Regions from separate parts of the Vibrio cortegadensis genome, predicted to be linked through region 1. Evidence: predicted binding sites of a transcription regulator. Region 1 holds the regulator's gene; each other region holds the start of a gene.
What was found. Region 1 encodes CRP, which controls carbon source genes, mostly activating them, when cyclic AMP is high. Its sites were predicted from a motif close to TGTGANNNNNNTCACA; they were not measured.
Positions count from the first base shown of each region.

Region 1 (3,415 bases):
TGACGGTGTGCTCTTTACGGGCAGTGCGAATACCGGACATATCCTTCATCGCCAATTTGCAGGGCAACCAAGTAAAATGCTGGCGTTAGAGATGGGTGGTAACAACCCAATGGTCATCTCTGATAAATACGGCGATTTAGACGCGACGGTATACACCATTATCCAGTCGGCCTTCATCAGTGCAGGTCAGCGTTGTACCTGTGCACGTCGTTTGTATATCCCGTTTGGTAGCAAAGGGGATGCACTTCTTGAGAAGTTAATCAGTGCGACTCAAAAGATTCGAGTTGATCAACCGTTTGCTGAGCCAGCTCCGTTTATGGGCCCACAAATTTCAGAAGCGGCAGCGAAGTTTATTTTGGATGCTCAAGCGAACCTGCAATCGTTAGGTGGTGAAAGCCTAGTACTTGCGAAAGGCTTAGAGGCGGCGTTTGTGACTCCGGGTATTATCGATGTCACACAAATCGTCGAACTGCCGGATGAAGAGTATTTTGGCCCGTTACTACAGGTTATTCGTTACGAAAGCCTTGATGCGGCGGTTGAAATGGCAAACGATACTCGATTTGGCTTGTCTGCTGGACTGGTGTCAACTGACGATGGTGAATGGGATTACTTTGTGGATCACATTCGCGCGGGCATCGTGAACCGTAACCGCCAATTGACCGGAGCGAGTGGTGATGCGCCATTTGGTGGCCCTGGCGCTTCTGGTAATTTACGACCAAGTGCTTACTACGCTGCTGACTATTGTGCTTATCCAATGGCATCAATGGAAGGTGAAGAGACATTACTCCCTGCTACCTTTAGCCCTGGTCTAGAGCTTTAGGGCTACGGTAGGCGGAAACCTCAATTCAGTACTAAATGGTTATCGAATGCAGAGTGATACAGCATGAGATAACCTTTTTTCTACAGCAAACTCGGTCTACAGACCCTAATAAATACAACAAGGAGGCGTCATGACGCCAGATGTTTTATTTGAATCCCTATGGAAAGATTATATTCAACGCCTTTGCCCTTCTGCGGATAAGGTTCATCAATTGCTTCGCGAAGATGCTGAGCTGATTAATGATCACATCGCACTTCGAACGTTTAATGTTGCTCCTCTTGGGATTGAAACCTTAGCGAAGCCTTTTTTAGCATTAGGGTATAAAGAGTGTGGTGATTATCTATTTGAAAGCAAAAAGTTGGTTGCCAAGCATTATGAACATGATGATCCAAACCAGCCCAAAGTCTTTATTAGTGAGCTGAAAGTGGAAGAGTGCTCTGAAGCGTTACAAGCCATCGTCGCTAAACTGGTGGAACAAGTGGATGCTCAACAATTGAAGACTCAGGACTTTTTATACAGCGGCCGTCAATGGGAACTGAGCTTTGAAGATTACCAAACTCTAGCAAAAGAGAGTGAATACGCCTCTTGGTTAGCTGCTCATGGTTATGGTGCTAATCACTTTACAGTCAGTGTGAATCAATTAAATGACTTTAGTGAAGTTCAAGAGGTGAATGATCATCTCAGTAGCGTTGGGTTTGTTATCAATGGTTCTGGGGGGGAGGTTAAAGGCTCACCAGAAGTGCTATTGGAGCAATCATCGACCATGGCCGATCGCGTATTGGTCCAATTTACTGAGAGTGAACAAGTTGTCCCTGGCGGGTTTTACGAGTTTGCGAAACGTTACCCAATGAATGATGGTCAGTTGTACACGGGTTTTGTTGCTGCGTCAGCCGATAAGATCTTTGAGAGTACAAACGGCTAGATCATTAATACGAGCGCATGGCGTAACAATTAGCTAATAAAAAACCACCAATAGCGATATTGGTGGTTTTTAAATTTTATAGTGTTTTCAGTAACGCGAACTAGCGAGTACCGTAAACTACAATTGTCTTACCGTGAGCTGAAATCAAGTTCTGCTCTTCTAGCATCTTCAAGATACGACCAACCGTTTCACGAGAACAGCCAACGATTTGACCGATTTCTTGGCGAGTGATCTTAATTTGCATGCCATCAGGGTGAGTCATTGCATCAGGTTGTTTCGCTAGGTTTAGTAGCGTTTGTGCAATTCGGCCCGTTACATCTAGGAATGCTAAGTCACCTACTTTTTGGCTAGTAACTTGTAGACGGTTTGCCATTTGCGCTGAAAGACGCATTAGGATGTCTGGGTTTACTTGGATAAGTTGGCGGAATTTCTTGAAAGAAATCTCAGCAACTTCACAAGGAGATTTTGCTCGAACCCATGCTGTACGCTCTTGGTCTTCTTCAAAAAGACCTAGCTCACCAATGAAGTCACCTTGGTTAAGGTAAGACAAGATCATCTCTTTGCCTTCTTCATCTTTAATTAGTACCGCAACTGAACCTTTCACAATGTAATACAAAGTTTCGGCTTTTTCACCTGCGTGAATCAGCGTACTTTTTGATGGGTACTTATGAATATGACAGTGTGAAAGAAACCACTCTAATGTTGGGTCGGTTTGAGGTTTACCTAGAACCATAATATCTCACTTCCTCTGCAGGGTACGCTTGCTGCTTTCCATAATTAGCAAAGCCTAGTAGTAGGCAGTTCCGTTAGGATAAGAGCACTCTTGTTAGTGCTACAAGCTATCTTGTGTTTCGGTTAGGAATAGTATCCTTTTTCCTAATCCATTTCTTGATTTTAATCGTGTCATTGCCACGATCTTCTACGCAAAACTGTGCACATGATCACGGTATGAAAAGTAACCGAGATTTAAGCGTGATGACTAACCAATTTTTCCTGTTTCAATCAGCTGTTGCAGGATTGGTCTCACGATGAGTTCCATGGCAAAACTCATTTTCCCTCCCGGCACAACCAGGGTGTTATGGCGTGACATGAAGGAGCCATCAATCATGGCTAATAGGTACGGAAAATCAACATTTTTAATCCCACGTAGACGAATGACAACAAAGCTTTCATCTAAACTTGGGATGCCTTTTGCATTCAATGGGTTTGATGTATCAACGGTTGGCACTCGCTGAAAGTTGATATGAGTGCGAGAGAATTGAGGGGTAATATAATTCAAATAGTCATCCATTGAACGAACGATCGAATCCATTACCGCTTCTCTGGAGTGGCCACGATCTCGTGTATCGCGAACAAATTTCTGAATCCACTCTAGGTTGACTATTGGCACCATGCCAATCAATAAATCGACATGCTGTGAAACGTTGATGTCGCCATCTACGACCCCACCGTGCAATCCTTCATAGAACAACACATCAGAGTCAGATGAAATGTCCTGCCATGGGGTAAAAGTGCCGGGCATTTGGTTGTAGGGTACCGCTTCATCGAATGTATGAAGGTAACGCCTTACTTGGCCAACACCCTCATTGCCATACTCTCTGAAAAACTCAGCCAAAGCAGGAAAGTCATTCGCTTGAGGGCCGAAATAACTGATGTGTTTACCCTGTTCTCGG
Region 1 is NZ_AP025472.1:288,341-291,755, forward strand. Features, by position in the region: gene astD (succinylglutamate-semialdehyde dehydrogenase) at 1-820, shown strand, start outside; gene OCV39_RS01270 (DUF1338 domain-containing protein) at 951-1,742, shown strand; gene crp (cAMP-activated global transcriptional regulator CRP) at 1,843-2,475, opposite strand; gene OCV39_RS01280 (phosphoribulokinase) at 2,722-3,415, opposite strand, start outside.

Region 2 (3,415 bases), 1.1 Mb from region 1:
AAATTAGTCCATTTGAATAAATGCCCAATTCTGGCACCGGCTAAAACATTAACCGCAGAAAATGCAGCTAACATTGGCATTGACCGCGAACAGTGCTTAAAACATTTGGCGTTGTTGAGACAGAATCCTGAGATCCGTGAAAAGCTGATTGGTCTGCACAGCATTGAGCGTCAATTTGAATCGTCTGATGATGTAGATACTAAATTATACGAAGGCTTTTTCTCTCCAGCGGACAAAGCTTCGATGGATATTATTCGTCAAGCTGATCCACAACATCTTGGAACTCTTGATATTACATTCCGAGATCCGCGAATTGAGCCGCTGTTATTCCGCTACCGTGCGCGTAACTACCCTTGGACACTCAGTGAATCAGAACAACAACGCTGGGCAAACCATAGTCGCGAGTACTTCGAAAGTCGTATTGAAAGTTATATGCTTAATCTGGAAAACTTAGTTCACGAACATGAAAGTGACGAAAAGAAGATCGCTCTTTTAAAATCGGTATACCAGTACGTGGAGAAACTCGTCTCTTAAGTACAAAATACGCTTATCTTCTATGGAACATATCTCACTATGGCGAAAACGCTTCTTGGCTACATTGTCTCTTTTGCATTGATATTAGGATCCCTTTCCGCTGGGCTTGGGATCCAGCATTTACTGTCGCTCTCAATTCCTGGCAGTGTCATTGGCATGCTTATTCTTTTCGGGTTAATGGCCTCTGGCTTAGTTCCGGTACATTGGGTTCAACCTTCTGCAAGCCTACTCATCCGTTTTATGATACTGCTGTTTGTGCCCATCAGTGTCGGGCTCATGGAACATTTCGATATGCTGCTGAATAACGCTCTGCCGATTATGGCCAGTGCAGTTGGCGGTACTCTTATTGTTTTAGTGAGCTTAGGTTGGGGTTTAGACCGATTTTTGAAGAAGGGGAACAAGTAATGTGGTTACTCGTTACGATTGCCGTTTTCCTATTCGCTCGATGGCTTAGTATAAAATCAAGCAACCCTATTATGAATCCATTGCTGATCAGCATTGCGATCATTATACCGCTGCTGACTTTCTTGAAAGTCCCATTTGAAACGTACTATGCCGATAATGAATGGATCAGCTTTTTGCTTCAGCCTGCTGTTGTTGCCCTCGCTTATCCTTTGTATGAACAACTTCCACAGATACGTGCGAATTGGCGCATCATCATGCTTGCTTGTGGCGTTGGCAGCGTGCTGTCTATGCTGAGTGCCACGCTGATTGCTGTTTATTTTTCCGCAGACATCACGCTAATAGCAAGTTTGTTAGGCAAGTCGGTCACCACCCCAATTGCGATGGAAGTCTCAAGTCACTTAGGAGGAGAACCTGCAATAGCCGCGATTTTGGTGCTCATTGTTGGCTTGTTTGGAGCGATTGCTGCCTACCCTATTTATAGCTTACTGAATATCACACATCCGATTGCAAAAGGTTTAACCATGGGAACCGTTTCTCATGCATTAGGCACTGCGACATGTGCAGAAACCGATCCCAAAGATGCTGCGTTTAGCTCTTTGGCCTTAGTTTTGTGCGGTGTGATTACTTCTATTCTTGCACCCTCTTTCTTTGATTTGGCCGTTTGGCTTTCAAATTAAGGCTAAGTTTTCAAATTAAGACCAAGCTTTCAGATTAAGACTAGGCTTTCAATCATAAAGGCGTTGATTCTCTAATCTCGCCTTAAATGTGGTCAATTAATCATCAGCGATTGACCATTTACCACTTATCCTCTTTCATTTCGCCCACTTTGTGTCGCAGTCAGGGGCAACAATACATGACGTGAATAACAATTTTCCCCTTGTAATCGTTATCATGTGTGACCTCACTCTAATATTGCAACAGAACACCTCGTTACATTTGATAATGTGACCTGCGCCTCAGCATCATTTTACTGATGTCATAGAATTAACTTCAACGCTTATACAAGGATTCACCATGAAGAGTCGCATTATTCAGGCATTAGAAGCCGCACCAACTAACATTACAGAGTTCTTATCTCCTATTCTTCTTGCTGACAATTTTGATGCGACAATATCAAAAGAGCAGTTTGATGAGCTTCTTTCTATTACTCAAATGAAAGATAACGAACTGCGCATTGCACTACTGCCATTTGCTGCGGCTTACTCTTACGCACCAATCTCCAAATTTTATGTTGGAGCGGTAGTTCGAGGTCTTTCTGGCCGTTTGTATTTCGGTGCAAACATGGAAGTGGCTGGCGCACAACTTGGTCAAACTGTTCACGCAGAACAGTCGGCTATCAGCCACGCTTGGATGAAAGGTGAAGAGGGACTGAGCGACATTACCATCAACTTTAGCCCATGTGGCCACTGTCGCCAGTTTATGAATGAATTGACAACAGCAAAAGAGTTGATGATCCAACTTCCAGAACGCGAAGAGATGTCACTTCAACAGTACCTTCCAGATTCATTCGGCCCTGCTGATCTTGGTATTACTTCTGGCTTGATGACAAAAACTGATCACCAAGCAACCACCTCTGACAGTGATCCACTTATTGTCAGTGCTCTGGGTGCTTTAAACCGTAGCCATGCGCCTTACACTAAAAACCTTAGTGGTGTCGCGATTAAAGTGAGCAACGGAAATACTTACCTAGGCGCTTACGCTGAAAATGCAGCATTCAACCCTAGCCTACCACCACTTCAAGTTGCGATTGTACAACTACTGATGGCTGGTAATGATATTCAGGATATTGAATCTGCTGCTCTAGTTGAAATGTCAGAAGGGGCAATCAGCCACCTTGCAGACACTCAGTCTACACTTGAAGCGATTAACCCTGATATCCCTGTTAGTTATGCTGCGCTGTAATTCGAGACGCGCATAATCAAGCGATGTTGAAGTAACGATACATAACTCAGCATCGTAATGATTACATTTTGAGAAAGACGCTATTCATTAGCGTCTTTTTTACGTTTAAAATTTCACCGAACAGTTGCGCAAACGTTTGCTTCTTGATTTGAATGCAGTATTATCGCCGCAGTCATTTTCTGAAAAGCATAAATTTAAGGGTTAACATGTTTGGTACAGCTACGCGCAAAAGCGCAACTCGTGTTCTATTACTAGGTTCTGGCGAGCTTGGTAAAGAAGTCGCCATTGAATGTCAGCGGTTGGGTTTAGAGGTCATTGCGTGTGATCGCTACCCTAACGCTCCTGCAATGCATGTCGCGCACCGTAGCCATGTTCTAGATATGTTAGATGGTAAAGCTCTGGAGAAAGTCATCGAGCTTGAAAAACCAGATTATGTTGTTCCTGAGATTGAAGCAATTGCTACTGATAAGCTGGTCGAATTAGAAGCGAATGGATTGAATGTGGTGCCTAGTGCGAAAGCGACTCTGCTGACGATGAACCGTGAAGGGATCCGCCGCTTAGCTGCCGAAGAGTT
Region 2 is NZ_AP025472.1:1,375,240-1,378,654, reverse strand. Features, by position in the region: gene sbcB (exodeoxyribonuclease I) at 1-534, shown strand, start outside; gene OCV39_RS06570 (CidA/LrgA family protein) at 574-939, shown strand; gene OCV39_RS06565 (LrgB family protein) at 939-1,616, shown strand; gene cdd (cytidine deaminase) at 1,954-2,841, shown strand; gene purT (formate-dependent phosphoribosylglycinamide formyltransferase) at 3,048-3,415, shown strand, end outside.
Region 2: cdd (cytidine deaminase) is a predicted target of CRP. The motif match lies at 1,834-1,849, and genes of this name have one in related genera.

Region 3 (3,415 bases), 380 kb from region 1:
GGCACCGGGACTTGCATTCACAGGTAAGAACGGAATATCTTGATCGTACATAAACGGGCTGCCAGAGGCTTGAAATACCTGATTAACAGCACTGACCATATCTGCACTGGATCGCCAGTTTGTACCCAGCGTGTAATGCTGCTTTACCTGATTTCTCGCTTTGATATAGGTAAAGATATCAGCACCACGGAAACCGTATATCGCTTGCTTAGGATCGCCGATCATAAACAGACCACATTCAGGGGTATCTAGGTAGATGCGGCTAAAAATACTGTATTGCAGAGGGTCGGTATCTTGGAATTCATCGATCATCGCAACGGGATATAAGCTGCGGATACGCTCCACCAGCAACTGTTGCTCGTCGCTATCAATCGCGGCTGACAACTGAGTCAATAAATCATCAAATGAGAGCAGTTGCTGCTTCTGCTTAGCCGCTGCCAACATATCTCGACAGTGCAAAATCGCATGAGCTAATAGAGGCGCTTTCAAATCAGCAGGGTTCGCCAAAAAGTGTTCAATAGCAGCAAATACCGCATGTTCAGGGGCATTACCTTTAGGGGTTTTCTCGATTAACGTATTTTGGGCAAATTTCTCAAGCTTATCTGGAATGGAATAGTCATTCGTTTCACTGTTCGCCCATACCGAAATGGCTTCTAACCAAGTTGGGAGTGATTTTTTTGTATAGCTACGTTTATTAATATCTGAGCCAGAAATTAGAGCAAGAAAATCCCCTTCTGACTCTCGCCACAAGGCTTTAAGTTGATCAATTTCTTCTAGATTTTGTTGATGTAAATCCGCAAGGTCTCCCGACATCGCGCTAACCGACAACTCTAATGGTACGCCCGTTAAGTAGTTACTCACATCACCAAGCAGTGCCGATGGTGAGCCCCAAATATTGCGCACTTCGCTGGCAAGATTCAGAGATAATGGATAGAACTGACGACGCCAATAATCGGCAACGACTTGTGCTTTCAGTTGGCTTTCATCAGTCACAAATTCATTGTTAAATCGACTGCCCGATTCAAATGCGTTTTGAGTCAGCATTCGTTGGCAAAAGCCGTGAATAGTAAACACGGCCGCTTCATCCATCTGCCTTTCAGCTTGGAGCAGTATCTTTGCCGCTTTAGGGTGATCGCTTATCGCAGCCAATAACGGTTTGATTACCGGATCATCACTTTGACTGCGTGAAAAGGCAATACGAGCATCGTGAATTCTCGCTCTGATACGATCACGAAGTTCAGCGGTCGCCGCCTCTGTAAAGGTCACCACGAGAATTTGATCAACCGTCAGTCGCTCAGAGTGACATGTCTCTTCCCCATCGACTAATTCACCATGTCCAAGCAGCAAACGAAGGTATAACCCTGCAATTGTAAAGGTTTTTCCTGTACCCGCAGAAGCTTCAATCAATCTTGCACCGTGTAAGGGAAAAGTCATTGTATCTAGGTTATTGGCGACTACTGTTGTCATTTCAACTGCCTTTTCGATCTGTTTTTAACAATATATTTGATACTGAAAATCAAATTCATCAACACCCAACATGAATTCACTGTGAGTCATCCCTTAGAAGTTCATATTGTTTTAAATTTCTACTACTGAATAAATAGCCGTGGGATCTCACTCACGGTATCTACGCAATAGCATAGTTAGTATCCGCACCTAATTTGTCGCATTACCCGTTAGAAGAGTCTTGATTCGTCATCACTCTGCTAATGAAAGCAACTCGAATAACAAACAATGGTCCCTCTGACCATGTGGCCGCACAGAAGACGCCCTACACTATAATGATTGACTGGCGGCCACTCTATTTTACGATGTCCATCCGTAAATTAAGCATGCGTCCTGACTTTACTCAATATCGCTGGCGTTTTTCGCCCAAAGCCTTGGCCCTTGCATCACTAAACTTGAGTACAAACGAGCTTGCAACGCGAGTTCGTCATCCCATTTTGGCCAAATTCTCGCAATGTAGCTATCTCGCCCTTCACCAGTAAAGGCGTAGCCATCATTAAACGTATCGGCCATCTTTTTCAGTGATTTTTCTTCATCATCCACCCAGTTTCCTCGGCTGAACCCAGCTTCAACGCCAGCCAAAGCCGTTTTAGGGAAATAAGGCAAAGGTTCGGTCATACCTTGATAAAACAGGCGCACCAACTCATTTAAAATATCGAGAGCCTCACTACGATCTTTCATCGGAGGATACATCATATGCACTACGCCTTCTTTGCGATCATAGCCAATGAGGTGCGTTGTTTTCGAGTGCCCCATTGCCGCGCAACTCAGGTGATCAATCCACGCGGAGAGATAATCTTGAGGACGAATTTTTCCACTTCGATATCGCACTAATCCTGATTGGTAATGCTTGGTCAACCAACCCGTTAGATGAACCGCATTCTCTTCACCGGTCTCTTTATTCGCAAGAGCATTGAGGGTGAGATCAATTTCAATATCATCAATAGGTTTACCGCAAATAAAGGCTAACTCTTCGACTAACTGTTCGGCCTGAACACGATTGGTTTCAAACTCAATATCCCCAAACGCACCAACAGGAAGCTTCCCTTGTGCTCTTTGTTGTTCAATAAAACCGTTCAGTGCAGCTTTCGGATCTTGATGAGTGTGCAGTTTCGCCGTCAATAACACATCCAACAACTGGTCACGAAGTTTAAAGCTGTCTAATCCATTTAAAACAAAGGGTTCATCATCTTCCATTACGGGTAAAGGCGCTTCAAACACCACTTTTAATCGGCGGTTGAAAAAATACTGAACAGGTAAACGCCAGAATTTTTGCAACTCAACCAAATCCAACTCAAGGGGATAAACCACATCCAATAAGTAGTCCCCGAGCTTGCGCTTGAAGTCATCACTTGATTGACCAAGGCGATTAACCGCAGGTAACCACTCTTTGGCGTAACTGCTCTGTTGCGAACGAATAGAAGATGAATGCTCAACCGCTGAGGATGCTTGCACGTCTGCCGACATGAAGGCATTCGGGCTAAATGGCACCATCGCGTGATGCTCAACCAATGCATTAAGCAGCTGCTGACCTGATTCATCACTGGCTAAACTTTCGCTACCTTGTAAACAATAATTCTGCTGACAATACTCAAGCAATTCAGACACCAGCACCGAAGGCACGCGCTCTGTATTATCTTGAATCGAACGGCCAACATAGCTGACATATAAACCTTGCTGCGCTGACAACATGGCTTCAAGGAAAAGGTAACGGTCATCATCTCGGCGTGAACGATCCCCTGCTCTCGCTTTGGCTGGCCCATTCATTAGATCAAAACCTTCTGGTGGCATTGAGCGCGGATATACGCCGTCATTCATGCCCAACAAACAGACGACTTTAAATGGGATAGAACGCATTGGCATCAAGGTACAAAAGTTAACTTGGCCAGCTAAGAAACGCTGACTCACT
Region 3 is NZ_AP025472.1:670,353-673,767, reverse strand. Features, by position in the region: gene recB (exodeoxyribonuclease V subunit beta) at 1-1,467, opposite strand, end outside; gene recC (exodeoxyribonuclease V subunit gamma) at 1,846-3,415, opposite strand, start outside.
Region 3: recB (exodeoxyribonuclease V subunit beta) is a predicted target of CRP. The motif match lies at 1,608-1,623, and genes of this name have one in related genera.

Region 4 (3,415 bases), on a different replicon from region 1:
GCATACGTTGCTGTTGATCGTTCTGTGGCGAAACAGGCGCTGAAAAAAATTGAAGCCGGAAAAATGAAAGGCCGCCAATTTAGAGCTCGCTTGCTTAAATAACTGATTTATAGAAAAATACTGTAGTTGAATTGGGCTTAGGATATTAAGTTCGTTTCAATAAAAAATGGGCCTCACGCTTTAACTGCATGAGGCCCATTTTGTTTTTCGATATCGAGTCCAAATAAACCATTTAAATATTTTGTTTGATCCGACTTCGCTTATTTAATTCCATTGCCTATGTAGTGTCATTACTTATGTAGCATCATCATTCGTTTTACTGACTCTTTCGTAGGGTTATTTCGTTGGATAACGGATCATATAGACAAACTGATCATCTTCACTGCATTTAACAAAGCCAAAGCGAGGGTAGAGTGTCTGTACTCGGCTTCCCTGTAAGTAACAGAGTTTGCAAGGTTGTTGATACGAATCGAGAGTGTCGCTCACTTGTTGTAAAATTTTGCTTCCTATCCCTTTCCCATGAAAATTGGGTAGTAGGAAAAAACGTGAAAAATGCCAAATCTCATTGTTTTCGACCAACATGTAGCTGCCAACCGGTTCCCCGTCAACGTAAATAAGTTCCGGAAGCCCTTGGTGCCACTCGATAAGGTGTAATTCGCGTTGTAACTCTTCATCCCAGCCAAAAATCGCAGTAATAGCATCTACCTCAGCCAATTTTTTGAGAGAAAATGTAAATTCATAATCATCTTGTGTCGCGGTTCTTACCGTGAAATCCATGAGCACCTAAATTTCTAGCCTACAGTGAAATTAAACCCTACTTTACTAAACGTGAGGGTAATTGCGATTAAAAGTTTGCTGTACGTGTATCTGACTTTAACGATCTGACTGCGCTAGGTGAGCGATATTGCCGAATGTTGGAGAACAATGATGCAGAATGAGTGTGGATTTTGAACAGTAAAATAAAGTACAATGACAGCTATTGTGTTGAATGTGCAGAATAGTTTAAGCGTTATAAGTCGTTTGAGCACTATAAATAGTCACGATTACGTGAATGAATATAGGTGAATATATTGAAAAACAAAGGTTTTACTTTAATTGAGCTAGTTGTGGTTATCGTTATTTTGGGTATTTTAGCGGTGACTGCCGCTCCAAAATTTTTGAATCTACAGAGTGATGCCAAGCAAGCCGCTTTGGAAGGTATGAAAGGTTCGCTTGAAGGTGCTCTTGGAATTACATATGGAAAGTTCGCCATTGCTGGTTTGGAAAATGAAGCCAGTGTCAACGGGTACAAAGAAGGGGGTAAGTATAAGGCTGATATTATTGCAATGCTGCCTGACTGCGGTTCAGACCCAGGAGATTTAACGACCTTTTGTGAATTTGATTATGGGTATCCCAAAGCTAATTTTGCAACCTTGTCTAATTTAGTGACTGGCTTAAGTGCAATTCCTGGAGAGGAAGACTGGCTCCTCTATGGTGTTGGAGTTGTGGGGGCGGAAAATGAAGTAAAAATAACAGCGAGTAGTAATACAGATAATAGTCGCTGTTATATAAGTTATAGGCGATCTATCGTTTTGGATGCTGAAGACCCTGCTCCAACAATTGAGATCGTTGACTGCGACTAGAATAAGCTTATAGCCCACCTTGCTGTTGTGCATTTTTCAATAATTCTTGGCGGTGCAATTCTTGCTCCGTTAGGGATTGTTGTTCCTGTTTCTCTGACTCATTTAGTTCTTGAGCAATAAAAACATAGTATTTGTTGATAACCATTTTTAGATCCTAGTGTTTATGCATGCTTAGATAGTGGCGTATATCTAAAGTGTGATCATCCTCCTATTAAAAATTTTTAAGGGATGAGCTTGTCATTTTTTAGGGATGAGGCGCTGATTAAAAATAAACCTCTTGTTGGTTTTATGGGTGAGTTGTTGCTTTCTTGGTTTTGATAGCTTGCTGAATCTCTTTGCCTTTGAATCAATCTTTCGTCGCTTTGTACGCAAAATAAACGGTTGAACGTTTGCGTGTGAAAATGTGATGAATATCTCGTTTTGTTCGTTATAATCCTCTCCCGGTTTTAAGCCGATGCTTAGCCAATACAAGCCGTCACATGGAACAGTGAACGACCTCAAGGACCGGACCAGCTATTTTTAATGCTTGTATAAGGTGATCTACAATATGAACAACTTGTTCCTTCATTCATTCGCTGCAAATTGCTCGGGCGAATCACAGTCCTATACCTTTTTTGCCAATTCTTTTGGTGCCGCTTTTATTTCCACTCTTTAATAGGACAATATAATGAACATTTTATTTAGCTTAGTCGGCATCGTCGGACTAATGGCTTGCGCGTATCTACTATCTGAAAGCCGCCAGGCGATTAACTGGAAAACGGTTTCGCGTGCGTTATTACTTCAAGTAAGTTTTGCTGCACTTGTTCTTTATTTTCCTTGGGGACAAGCGGCGCTTACCAGTTTAAGTAGTGGTGTATCTAGCCTGCTTGGATTTGCTGATGTTGGTATTGCATTCCTATTTGGGGATCTGGCGAACAGCGGGTTCATTTTTGCGATTCGTGTTCTACCAATCATCATCTTTTTTAGTGCTCTTATTTCTGCGCTCTACTACCTTGGAATCATGCAAAAAGTGATTGAAGTGATTGGTGGCGCGATTCAGAAATTTCTTGGTACGAGTAAAGCTGAGTCATTAGTCGCTACTGGTAATATCTTTCTATCTCAAGGTGAATCTCCACTGCTTATCCGTCCATTTCTATCAAAAATGACGCGTTCAGAGCTATTTGCCGTGATGGCTGGTGGTATGGCTTCCGTTGCGGGTAGTGTTTTAGGGGGTTATGCAGGGCTAGGCGTTGAGCTTAAGTACCTCATTGCCGCAAGCTTTATGGCGGCTCCAGGTAGCTTAATGATGGCGAAAATCATTGTTCCTGAGCGTGATACTCCTTGTAACCAATCTGATATTGAGATGGATAAAGCGGACCAAAGCAATGTGATTGATGCATTAGCAAGCGGTGCAATGAGTGGCATGAAAGTCGCGGTAGCGGTGGGCACTATGCTGATTGCTTTTGTGAGTGTTATCGCGATGGTCAATACTGGGCTAGAAAGCTTAGGTGAGTTATTTGGCTTCACGGGCATCACGCTACAAGCAATTTTTGGCTACATTTTCTCGCCATTAGCATGGTTGATTGGTATCCCAAGCCATGAAGTATTAGCAGCGGGCTCTTATATTGGTCAGAAAGTGGTAATGAACGAGTTTGTGGCATTCATTGATTTTGTTGAGAACAAAGCACTACTTTCAGAACACAGCCAAGTGATCATTACATTCGCGTTATGTGGCTTTGCTAACATCGGTTCTATTGCGATTCAACTTGGTTCAATCGGCGTGATTGCACCTGAGCGCCGTTCAGAAGTGGCAA
Region 4 is NZ_AP025473.1:752,644-756,058, forward strand. Features, by position in the region: gene dbpA (ATP-dependent RNA helicase DbpA) at 1-102, shown strand, start outside; gene OCV39_RS17665 (GNAT family N-acetyltransferase) at 337-777, opposite strand; gene OCV39_RS21135 (type II secretion system protein) at 1,068-1,622, shown strand; gene OCV39_RS17675 (hypothetical protein) at 1,630-1,767, opposite strand; gene OCV39_RS17680 (NupC/NupG family nucleoside CNT transporter) at 2,290-3,415, shown strand, end outside.
Region 4: OCV39_RS17680 (NupC/NupG family nucleoside CNT transporter) is a predicted target of CRP. The motif match lies at 2,025-2,040, and genes of this name have one in related genera.